Gemmatirosa kalamazoonensis: one gene and its partner. The protein of the gene in region 2 interacts with the protein of the main gene of each other region in a pairwise test. Links are inferred from orthologs where the notes say so. Each region holds a gene or a part of one and is shown on either strand. Other genes may lie near its edges.

What was found. The genes of interacting proteins can lie anywhere in the genome.
Region 1: the proteins of ftsZ (region 2) and J421_RS17100 interact in binary tests that used the Escherichia coli proteins (3 or more experiments, as listed by UniProt). The link is inferred for Gemmatirosa kalamazoonensis from one-to-one orthologs.

What each region holds. Positions count from the first base shown.
Region 1 is NZ_CP007128.1:3,927,733-3,932,851, forward strand. What follows is about bases 1-2,808. They hold J421_RS17100 (rod shape-determining protein), read right to left. Parts: upstream 2,020-2,808; coding sequence 982-2,019; downstream 1-981. Other genes in these bases: mreC (rod shape-determining protein MreC), read right to left, coding at 1-974; ald (alanine dehydrogenase), read right to left, coding at 2,360-2,808. In the rest of the region: more of ald, read right to left, coding at 2,809-3,493; J421_RS17110 (M16 family metallopeptidase), read right to left, coding at 3,528-4,799; J421_RS17115 (polyribonucleotide nucleotidyltransferase), read right to left, coding at 4,819-5,119. UniProt on the Escherichia coli protein: Forms membrane-associated dynamic filaments that are essential for cell shape determination. Acts by regulating cell wall synthesis and cell elongation, and thus cell shape.
Region 2 is NZ_CP007128.1:3,582,428-3,588,719, reverse strand. What follows is about bases 3,346-6,292. They hold ftsZ (cell division protein FtsZ), read right to left. Parts: upstream 5,452-6,292; coding sequence 4,240-5,451; downstream 3,346-4,239. Other genes in these bases: ftsA (cell division protein FtsA), read right to left, coding at 5,862-6,292; J421_RS15465 (M23 family metallopeptidase), read right to left, coding at 3,346-3,896. Also shown: signal recognition particle-docking protein FtsY, read right to left, coding at 1-631; J421_RS15470 (hypothetical protein), read right to left, coding at 711-2,528; more of J421_RS15465, read right to left, coding at 2,625-3,345. UniProt on the Escherichia coli protein: Essential cell division protein that forms a contractile ring structure (Z ring) at the future cell division site. The regulation of the ring assembly controls the timing and the location of cell division.

The DNA of each region.
Region 1 (5,119 bases), 350 kb from region 2 along the record:
TGCTCACGACCGAGCGAGTCGAGCGCGGCCCGTCGGGCGGCCATCTCCTGCTCGGCCGCGACCCGGGCGAGCGAGTCGCCGCCGGCCGCGATCGCGCGGGCCGCCGAGTCGGCCGAGGCCTGGCTCATCCAGATCGTCGTCACGCCCTCGTCCGACCGCTTCTTCAGCAGCATGAAGACCGGGCCGAGGTTCGCGAGCGACGCCGCCGGCTGCAGCAGGTACGTCCGCGCCCACTTCTCCGGCGTCGAGACCTCGCGGATGACCGTACCGACCGGGATGCCGCGCGGATAGGTGCCGCCGAGCCCCGAGCTGATGATGAGCTGTCCCGCCTTCAGCGGGGAGCGGAACGGCACGCCGCGCATCTCCAGCAGGCCGAGCTCCTTGCCCGAGCCGAGCCGCGCCTGCACCACCCCGAACGCCGAGTCGTTCGGCGTCGTCGCGCTCACGCGGAAGTCCGGATGCGCGTACGAGATCGCGATCGACGACGAGGCGTCGGCCGTCTGCACCATGCCGACCAGCCCGTCGGCGTTGATGACCGGCGTGAACGGCTGGATGCCGGCCCGCGACCCCGCCGTGACGCTGAACGTCTGCAGGATCTGCCGCGACACGAGGTCGCTCTCGAGCTGCGCCGGCGTCGCCTCGGCGGCCACGAAACCCCAGCTCAGCCGCGATCCGAGGGAGAGCGTTTTCCGGAGCCGCTCGTTCTCGCTCCGCACGGCCGAGTACTCGATCTGGAGCCGCGTGATCTGCGCGAGCCGATCCATCCGCTCGTCGTACGAGACGAACGCCGCGCGCATCAGCTCGGCCCGTCGCTGCAGCTCGGCGAACGGTGCGACGATCGTCCGCCGGAGGGCAGCCGCGGAGCGATCGCGCAGCTGCACCGGCAGGAACAGCAGGATGAGCGACCCCAGGAAGCAGGTACCGAGCAGCGCGTTGTCGATGACGCTGCCTACGCGCGAAGCTCTCGTCGCCATCGCGGCCTCAGGTCGTCAGGACCGACCAGTACTTCTCCTCGTCGTCCAAGATACGGCCGGTACCGCGGACCACGCAGGTGAGGGGGTCGTCGTCGACGTGGATCGGCAGCCCGGTCTCCTGGCTCAGCATCATGTCGAGCCCGCGGATCAGCGCCCCGCCGCCGGTCATCACGATGCCGCGGTCCACGATGTCCGACGCGAGCTCCGGGGGCGTGATCTCGAGCGCGCGGCGCACGGCGTCGACGATCTGCTGGATCGGCTCCTGGATCGCCTCGCGGATCTCGCTCGAGTGCACGCGCACCGTCTTCGGGATGCCCGAGACGAGGTCGCGCCCCTTCACCTCCATCTCCCGCTCGTCGCCGGTCGGGTAGGCCGAGCCGATCGTGATCTTGATCTGCTCCGCCGTCGGCTCGCCGATGAGGAGGTTGTAGTTCTTGCGCATGAACTGCACGATCGAGATGTCGAGCTCGTCGCCGCCCGTGCGGATCGACGTGTCGCTCACGATGCCGCTCAGCGCGATGACGGCGATCTCCGTGGTGCCGCCGCCGATGTCGATCACCATGTTGCCGGTCGGACTCTCCACCGGCAGCCCGACGCCGATCGCCGCGGCCATCGGCTCGGAGACCATGAAGACCTCCTTCGCGCCGGCGCCCATCGCGGAGTCGCGCACCGCGCGCTTCTCCACCTCGGTGATCCCCGACGGCACGCACACGATTACGCGCGGCTTCACCTTGAAGACGTGCTTGTCGATGACGAGCGTGAGGAAGTAGCGGAGCATCTTCTCCGTGACGTCGAAGTCGGCGATCACGCCATCCTTCAGCGGCCGGACGGCGATGATGCCTTCGGGCGTGCGGCCGAGCATGCGCTTCGCCTCGAGGCCGACGCCCTTCATCTTCTTTGTCTCGCGATCGATCGCGACGACCGACGGCTCGTTCAGGACGATCCCTTCGCCCTTGACGTAGATCAGCGTGTTCGCGGTGCCGAGGTCGACGGCGATCGCATTCGCGGGGAACAGCGACCCCGCCTTCGTGAAAGGCCAGCGCATCTGTCTCAGTAGGTCGGACTCGGCGAACGTACGAGGCTCAGCGAGTCGAGTCGCGGGGAGGTCCGCCGGCGCGAAGTCTAGCCGGCAGATAGTGCCCATTCAAGCAGAAGTCTGCGTCCTGCCTACACCTACGACCATCTCCCGAACGCGTCACATCACTCTCGGCCGTCGGTCTCGAACGTTGCGCCGCTGCGTCGCGGCGACTGAAAAAAAAGTGCGCGTGGGCCTCGTCGCGCCCACGCGCACACTCGCCGGCCCACCGTGCGAGGCGCCGCGCGTCGCAGGCGCGCCGCCGTGCAGGTTCGGGGCCGCGCCGTGCGGCCCGTCGCCGGTTCTCCCGTCAGCGAGCGAGCGCCGGCTCGCCGAGCATCTCTGACGGATCCGTGTACTCCAGACCGAAGGCGTCGGCTACCCCGGGGTACGTCACCCGGCCGTCCACCGCGTTGAGCCCCTTCAGCAGCGCCGGGTTCTCGCGCAGTGCGCGGCGCCATCCCTTGTTCGCGAGCTGCAGCGCGTAGGGCAGCGTGGCGTTGGTCAGCGCGAGCGTCGACGTACGCGGCACACCGCCCGGCATGTTCGCCACGCCGTAGTGGATCACGCCGTCGATGACGTACGTCGGGTTCTCGTGCGTCGTCGCGTGGATCGTCTCGATGCAGCCGCCCTGGTCCACCGCGACGTCCACGATCACGGCGCCCGGGTGCATCTTCTTGATGTCCTCGCGGCGCACGAGCTTCGGCGCCTTCGCGCCGGGAATGAGGACCGCACCCACCACCAGGTCCGCCGTCGAGATCTGCTCGAGGATGTTCTGCCGGTTCGAGTAGATCAGCTGCACGTTCGCCGGCATCACGTCGGATAGGTAGCGCAGGCGGTCGAGGTTCACGTCGAGCACCACGACCTTGGCGCCCATGCCGGCCGCCATCTTCGCGGCGTTGATGCCGACGATGCCCCCGCCGAGGATCACGACCTTGGCCGGTGGCACGCCCGGCACGCCGCCGAGCAGCACGCCGCGGCCGCCGTACAGCTTCTCGAGGTACTTCGCCCCCTCCTGCACTGCCATGCGACCGGCGACCTCGGACATCGGCGTGAGGAGCGGCAGCTCGCCCGTGGGCAGCTCCACCGTCTCGTACGCGATGCACGTCGCGCCGCTCTCGAGGTGCGCGCGCGTCAGCCGCTCGTCGGCGGCGAAGTGAAAGTACGTGAAGACCGTCTGCCCGGCGCGCATGCGCTTCCATTCGGGCTCGATCGGCTCCTTCACCTTCATGATCATGTCGGCCGCGGCCCACACCGCGTCCGCGTCGGGCGCGATCTCCACGCCGACCGCCGTGTAGTCCGCGTCGGTGAAGCCGCTGCCGTCGCCGGCGCCGGTCTCCACGATCACGCGGTGCCCGTTCGCGACGAGCGCCTCGGCGCCGGCCGGCACGAGGGCCACGCGATTCTCGTTCGTCTTGATCTCCTTCGGAACGCCGATGAGCATGGCTCGGAAGGTTCGTTGAGAGTGATGGTCGCGCTCAGCCGACGGCTTTGGGGCCGAGGCTGAGCACCGTCTGCTGCTCGGGGGCGAAGAACGCCGCGCACACGTCGCGCACGTCCTCCGGGTTGATTCGTTCCACGAGCGCGAGCGCGTCGTCGAGCGTGCGGAACGGCTCGCCGAACAGCTCCACGCCCGCGGCGCGGTACATCCGGTTCGTCACGCTCTCGAGCGACAGCGTGATCTGGCCCTTCAGCTGTCGCTTCCCCGCCTCGAGCTCCTCGTCGGGCAGCGACTCGCTCGCGAGCCGCGCGAGCTCCTCGCGCACCGAGTCGGCCGCGCGCCGCGCCGTCTCCGGCGCGGACGCGACGTACACGCCGTGCAGCCCGGTGTCGACGTGGAAGCTCTGGAACGTGTGGACGGCGTACGCGAGCCCCTGCTCCTCGCGCACCTTCTGGAACAGCCGCGAGCTCATGCCGCCGCCGAGCAGCATGCTCACGAGCGACAGCGCGTAGCGTCGCGGATCGGCGTGGGGCACCGTCGTCGAGCCGAACACGACGTGCGTCTGCGTCAGCTCGCGATCCGGCTCGTGGCGGTACGCCGGCGCCTGCGGCGTCGGCGGACACGTCGCGAGCGGCGTGGCGTCGCGTCGCGGCTCGCGGTCCCACCCGGAGCGCACGAGCGACTCGACGAGCCGGTCGTGCTCCACGCGCCCGGCCGCCGCGACCACCACGCGCCCCGGATGATACGCGCGCTCGTGCAGCGCGCGCAGCTCCGCGGTGCCTAACGCGCCGACCGTCTCGCGCGTGCCGAGGATCGCGTGGCCGTACGGGTGCGATCCCCACAGCAGCTCGTTGTGCAGCTCGAACACGAGGTCGTCGGGGGTGTCCTCCACCATCCCGATCTCCTCGATCACGACGTTGCGCTCGAGCGCGAGGTCGGCGTCACGGAGCAGCGGCCGGAACACGAGGTCCGCGATGACGTCGGTCGCCACGTCGAGATGCTCGTCGAGCACGCGCGCCTGGTACGACGTGTACTCGCGCGTCGTGTACGCGTCGAGCGACCCGCCTAACGTCTCCACCTCGAGCGAGAGCTGGCGCGCGGTGCGCGTCGGCGTGCCCTTGAACACCATGTGCTCGAGCAGGTGCGAGACGCCCATGCGCTCGCGCGGCTCGTGAATCGATCCCGCCTGCACGAAGGCCCCGAACGCAACCGACCGCACGCCCGGAATCTCTTCCGAGAGCACGGTCAGTCCGTTGTCGAGCGTCGTGCGGCGGAGCCCCGCCACGTCGAAGCCGACGGGCGGGGTCACCAGGGACGGCGCCACGCCGTCAGCGCTCGCCGCGGTCGTCGCGAGAGCCGCGTCGCGGGCCGCTGCGCGGACGACGCCCCGAGCCGCCACCGGCCGCTGCGCCCTCCTCGCGGGGCGCGCGCTCGGCGCGCTCCTCGCCGCCGTTGCTCTCCGCGCGCGGCGGCCGCTCCGAGCGCTCCCCGCGCGGACGATCGCCGTTGCCCTCGGCCGGCGCCTCGGGCGCGCCTTCCGGCTTCGGCTCGAGCGCCTTCATGGAGAGACGCAGACGCCCACGCTCGTCGCGGTCGATGAGCTTCACCTTCACGCGGTCGCCCTTCTTC
Region 2 (6,292 bases):
CCTCCATGAGCCCCGCGCTCGTGTGCAGACGGCCGGCGGTGTCGATGATGACGACGTCCACGCCGCGCGCGATGCCCGCGTCGATCGTGTCGAATGCGACGGCCGCCGAGTCGGCGCCCGCCTTCGCGCCCACGAACTCCGCGCCCACGCGTTCGGCCCACACGCGCAGCTGGTCGATCGCGCCGGCGCGGAACGTGTCGCCGGCGCCGAGCAGGACGGTCTTTCCCTGCTTGCGCAGCCGCGCCGCGAGCTTGCCGATGAACGTCGTCTTCCCTGCCCCGTTCACGCCGATCACGAGGATCACCGTCGGCTTTGACGCCGAGAGCTTCAGCGACGGGTCGCTGTTCCCCTCGCGCAGCTCCGCTTCCACGAGGCGTCGCAGCGCGTCCTGGAACTCCGGCTCGGTGCGAATGAGGCCGCGCTGCGCATAGCCGCCGATCTGGTCGACGAGCTTCAGCGTCGTCGCGACGCCGAAGTCGGACGCCAGGAGCACCTCCTCGAGCTGCTCCAGCGAGCCGTCCTTCACGCCGCCGCGGAGGATCACCCCCACGTCGGCGTTCGCGACGTCCTTGATGCGTTGCCAGAGCGACTTCTTGGGCGCGTCGCCTTCCTTTCTGAACAGCAGAGCCATCGACCGAGCCGGTTAGCGTGGAGCGGGGAGCGTGGAGCGTGGAGAAATCTACTCTACCCTCCACGCTCCCCGCTCCACGCTATCGCAGGCCCCACCGGCGCCGCAGCAACCACTCCGCGCAGAGCAGCGCCAGCGCCAGCGCGTAGAGCAGCCCGAAGTCGCGTAGCCGCGGCGTGAGGTCGGCCGCGCGCCCGCTGCCCACGGGGCCCGACGCGACCGTGGCGCGCCGCGGCAGCAGCTCGCGCGCGACGTTCACCACGAGCAGCGCGCCACCGCCCGGCACCGTGACGTCGTACGTGCCCGGGGCGAGGGGCGCGCTCGTCACCGGCTCGCCGCGCGTGCCGAAGTGCAGCCGCACCGTGTCGGCGCTCGCCGCGCCGCGCCGCCTGAGCACCGCCGTGACGAGCGAGTCGGCACCGCCGCGCCGCCACCGGATCGGCTCTCCCGCGCGCACGACCGCGTCGGCGACGACCGCGCCGCGCACGTCGCCGCGCCCCGCGGCGAGGAAGTCGAGGATGCCGCCCCACAGCCCCGTGAATGCGTCGGCCGCCGCGCCGCCGCGGAACTGCCAGCGCCAGAACCCCGTCGCGCCGACGACGATCACGCGCCGCGGCTGCTCGGCGCCGACGATCACGGCGCGCGGCGCGCCGCTGCGGGCGAGCCGCGCCCGCAGCACGTCGAACTCCGCGCCGGCGAGCGCGCCTCCGCCGAGATCCAACGGCGGCAGGCTGTCCCACGCGACGCCGGAGAGCGCGGCCGCGGCCGGCGATGCCGGCGCATCCGACGCGTACCATTCCGCGGCCGGCGCGGCGCCCGGCGCGGCCGGCGCCGTCGGAAAGAGCAACAGCGCGCCGCGCGTCGCCGCGCGCGGCGCGCCGAATACCGCGGTGTCGCCGTGCAGCACCAGCACGCCCGCGCTCAGCGCCACGCGCCGCACCTCCGCCTCGTCCACCGGCGCGAGCGTCCCCTCCACGCGCCACTGTCCCGGCGCGACGCGCAGATACGCGCGGGTCGGCAGCGACAGCGCGCCGCGCAGGACGGCGAGCATGCCGCGCGCGTCGAAGTCGGGCGCGGAGCTCACGAACACCGCCGCCGGCGCCGCGCTCACGTCGAGCGTCGTGGCGAGCGTGTCGTTGCGCGGCTCGCGATCACCCGCGGCCGCGATGACGGCGCGCAGCGGCACCGAGCCTGCGAGCCCGGCGAGCGGCAGACGCATCGACACCGTGCGCTCGCCGAACGCGGGCAGCGGTGCGACGCTCGTCTGCGCGCTCGAGCGTCCGGCGACGTCGACGCGCAGCGTGCCCGGCGCCGCACCGGCGGCGTCCGCGGCGAGCGACACGCGCACGTCGATCGTGTCGGTCGCGGCGGCGAGGCGTGTCGCGTCGATCGACGTCACCGCGGCATCCGGCCCGCGACGCGGCGACTCCACGCGCACGCGCGATCCGCGCGCCACGCCGCGCAGCGCGGCGGCGTCGTCGATCTCGCCGTCGGTCACGAGCTGCAGCACGCGCCCCGATGCCGCCGCGCGCTCGGCGAGCGACGCGATGGACGAGCGCGCGTCGTGCGGTGCGTCGTCGCCGCGCAGCGGGCGCGCGGAGTCGCCGATCGCCCACAGCGTGTCGCCGCCGAGCGCGCGCGCGACGTCGCGCGCGCGGCGGAACGCGTCGACGTCGCCGCCGCGCGTCCAGCTCGCGGACACGTCGAGCGCCACGACCGCGGACGGCGCGCGTGACCGTCCCGCGGGCGCGTCGAGCGCGAGCGCGGCGAGCAGCGTCACGGCGAGCGCGCGCAGCACGGCGAGCGCGAGTCGCGGCCCGAGCGCGGGCGACGAGCGCCGCGCATACGACAGCGCGGCGAGCACCAGTCCGGCCGCGGCGGCGGCGAGCCAGACGCTCACGCGCTCAGCCGACGTCGCCTGTCGGGGATTCCATCGTCACGACGGGCGGCGAGTGCAATCGACGCGCCGCCCGTGCATCGGTCGACGTGCGCGTGGTCAGTTCGCGTCGGCGACTCGCGTCGTGGCCGACGGTGCGCGCAGATCGAGCGCGGCGAACAGACGCGAGCGGAGCGCCGCGAACGCGCCGCGCTCACGCGCTGGAATCGGATCGGCGATCTTGTCGCGCAGCGCCTTGCGCGGGTCGCGCTGCACGCCGTCGACGAGCATCTCGAAGTGCAGGTGCGGCGCGGTCGCGAGCCCCGTCATGCCGACGTAGCCGATCGTCTTGCCGATGGCGACGAACGAGCCGCGCCGCACGCCCTTCGCGAAGCCGCGCAGGTGGCCGTAGCGGCTCACGTAGCCGTTCGAGTGCCTAACCTCGATGACGTTGCCGAAGCCCGACTTCCACCCCGCGTACGCGACGGTCCCCTCACCGATCGCGCGCACCGGCGTGCCGGCGGCCGCGGCGTAGTCCGTCCCCTTGTGCATCTTCCACTCGCCGAGGATCGGATGATTGCGCATGCCGAACACGCTCGAGATGCGGCGGAACTCCACGGGCGCGCGGAGGAACGCGGCGCGCAGCGACTTGCCGTACTGATCGAAGAACGTCGTGCTGCCGCCGCGCCGCTCGAAGCGGATGGCGTCGACTTCCTTGCCGCTCACCGTCATGCTCGCCGCGAGGATGTGCGCCTCGGTCGGCTTCCCTTCCGGATCGACCTTCCGCTCCAGCAGCAGGCGCACGGAGTCGCCCGGCTGGAGGTCGCGGTCCATGTCGACGCGGTACTCGAAGATGTCGGCGAGCTTCCACACGATCTCGGAGCGCTCGGCGCTCGGCAGCCGGTCGCCGAGCGCGGCGTGCAGCGCGTCGTGCAGGCTGGAGCGGATCGCGCCGCGGGCCACGAGCGTGTCGGTGCGCCACGCGAGCTTCTCCTCCATGCGCTGCCACGCGCCGGCGAGATAGCGGAGGCGCACCACGCGGTCGACGGCGGGCTTGTACGTGATCTCCTGCGGCAGCGAGTCGCCGGCGCGCGCGACCGTCGTCACCTTGATGCCCGCGCGCAGCGACGTCGCCTCACCGGCGGCGCGCAGCGCCTGCGCGGCGAGCACGCGGCTCACGCCGGCGCGCTGCAGCACCGACACGAGCGTCTCGCCGCGGCCGAGCGTGTCGACGCGCTCCCGCCACGCGGGCGCCACCGGCGCGGTGACGGGGAGCGCGACCTCGGTCGCCGCGTCGTTCACGGCGAGGTCGGTCACGGGGCGCGCGGCGGGGGCCTGCGGCGCGAAGTAGACGGCCGCGGCGGCGGCGCCGGCCACGACCACGTAGGTCACGGCGCGGGCTCGGCGGAGGCGGCGATCGTTGGGCGCCCCCGCGCGGTCCGAGGCGCGGCGGGCAGGCGGAGGGGATGTCGCGCCGGGGGGGCGGCGTGCGACTTGGTGTCGTTCACCAGGGAGCTCTCGGGGGGAGACGCGACGTACGTGGGCGTGGAAGGCTCCGGTCAGCCGCAGAGCCTAATGCCCGGTACGACCACCCGCAACACCTCACGGCGGCGCGACTTACCGAGGACCGGCGGGGCCGCGCCGCCGACTCGTTCCCTATGTGACGAACCGCGGGCGCACTCGTCACGAGCGCGCCCGCGGGCGGAGAGGCGAACCGGGGACCGCAGCGATCCGGTCAATCCATCTGCCGACGGATGAACGTCGGGATCTCCATGTCGTTCAGGTCCTGCGGCGTGCGGTCGGACGCCGGGTTGAGCGGCGCGGACAGCGGGGTCGTGCGCGGACGCGCCGCCTCCATCGCCGGCGCGGTGCGCGGCGCCACGACACGGGCGCCGGCCGGGGCGCGGTCGCGTCCGTCGCGGGTGAACGGGATGATGTTCTGCGCACCCGAGTTGCGCGACGCCTCCATCCCCACGCCGCCGACCTGCAGCTGCCGGTCGAAGCCCGTGGCGATGACCGTGACGCGAATCTCCCCCTGCATCGCCGGCTCGTGCACGGCGCCGAAGATGATCTCCGCGTCGTCGCCGACGGCGTCGTGCACGATCTCGTTGATCTGGTGCACCTCGCCGAGCGTCAGGTCGTTGCCGCCGGTGATGTTCACCAGCACGCCCGTCGCGCCCGACACCGACACGTTGTCGAGCAGCGGCGAGGAGATCGCCTGCTGCGCGGCCTCGGTGGCGCGGTTCTCACCGCGGCCCATTCCGGTGCCCATGAGCGCCGAGCCGCCGTTCTGCATCACGGTGCGCACGTCGGCGAAGTCGACGTTCACGAGACCGGTGACGCTGATGAGGGAGCTGATGCCCTGCGTCGCGTGCAGCAGGACCTCGTCGGCCTTCTTCAGCGCATCCTGGAACGGGATCCCCTTGCCGACGACGGCGAGCAGCCGCTCGTTAGGCACGACGATCATCGTGTCGACGTGCTTGCGCATCTCGGCGATGCCCTGCTCCGCCTGCCGCATGCGCTTACGGCCCTCGAACAGGAACGGCTTGGTGACGATGCCGACGGTGAGCGCCCCGGCCTCGCGCGCCAGCTCGCACACGACCGGCGCCGCGCCGGTACCCGTTCCACCACCCATACCGCACGTGATGAACACCAGGTCGGCGTTCTGCAGCACGCGCAGCACCTCGTCGCGGCTCTCGTCGATCGCCTGGCGCCCGATCTCCGGACGCGCGCCGGCGCCGAGTCCCCGCGTGAGCTTCTTCCCGATCTGGATCTTGACGTCGGACTTCGAGCTGAGCAGCGCCTGCGCGTCCGTGTTCACCGAGATGAACTCGACCCCCTCGAGGTGCTCGTCGATCATCCGGTTGACGGCATTTCCGCCGCCCCCGCCGACGCCCACGACCTTCATGCGGGCGTTCTGGGTGGCGCTCTCCTCGAATTCGAAGATCATGCGGGCACGACTCCGAGTGTGCTGCGTGTGGACGGGGAAAGAACGAAGCCGGGAGAGAGAGCTGCCGGGTCTTCGCGAGTCACGCGCGGCTGACGCAGGTGGGAGGCGCGGCCGGTGTCGTGACTCGGGCAGGGAGCGAATATAACACGTTTCGCCGCCGCTGCCATGTCGCCACCCGCTGCGCGGAAAGCGACGAAATGATGTCTAGCGCCGTCACGCGTTTTCCACAACAGCGGGCGACGCAACCGCGCGTCGGTGTGACGTCCGACACAGCGCGATCGGTGTGCCGCGCCACCCGCGCGGTCCGGCTGCCAGCGTGACGCCCGCCGCGCCAACGTGTCGGACTTGACAAGAGTTCCGCGCGCTTTCACGCCGCGCGTTAGGAACGCCGCTGCGCGTCGCACGGCTCAGAAGAAGTCCTGAAGCCACAGCTTCACGCGCTGCGCCCACTTGTCGACGCCCGGCGTCTCGATCGTGACGCGCTTCTTCTGCGGCGCACCGCCGATCGCCACGCGCGACGCGCCGTAGAGCGCGAGCCCGAGCACCGTCGCGTAGCCCGGTCCTTCCACCGACTCGCGCAGCCCCGTCACCTGCTCGCCCGGCGTGCCCACGCGCGCCGTCGTGCCGAACACGTCGCTCGCCAGCTCGGTGACGCCGGGCATCGCCGCACCGCCACCGGTCAGCACCACGCCGCCGCTCAGCCGACCACCATACGACGCGCCCTGCACGCTGCGCTGCACGAGGTCGAAGATCTCGTCGAGGCGCTGGTGCACGATGTGCGCGATCAGCTCGCGCGGGATCTGCCGCTCGCCGTGCGTCGCCGTCGCCGGCAGCGCGA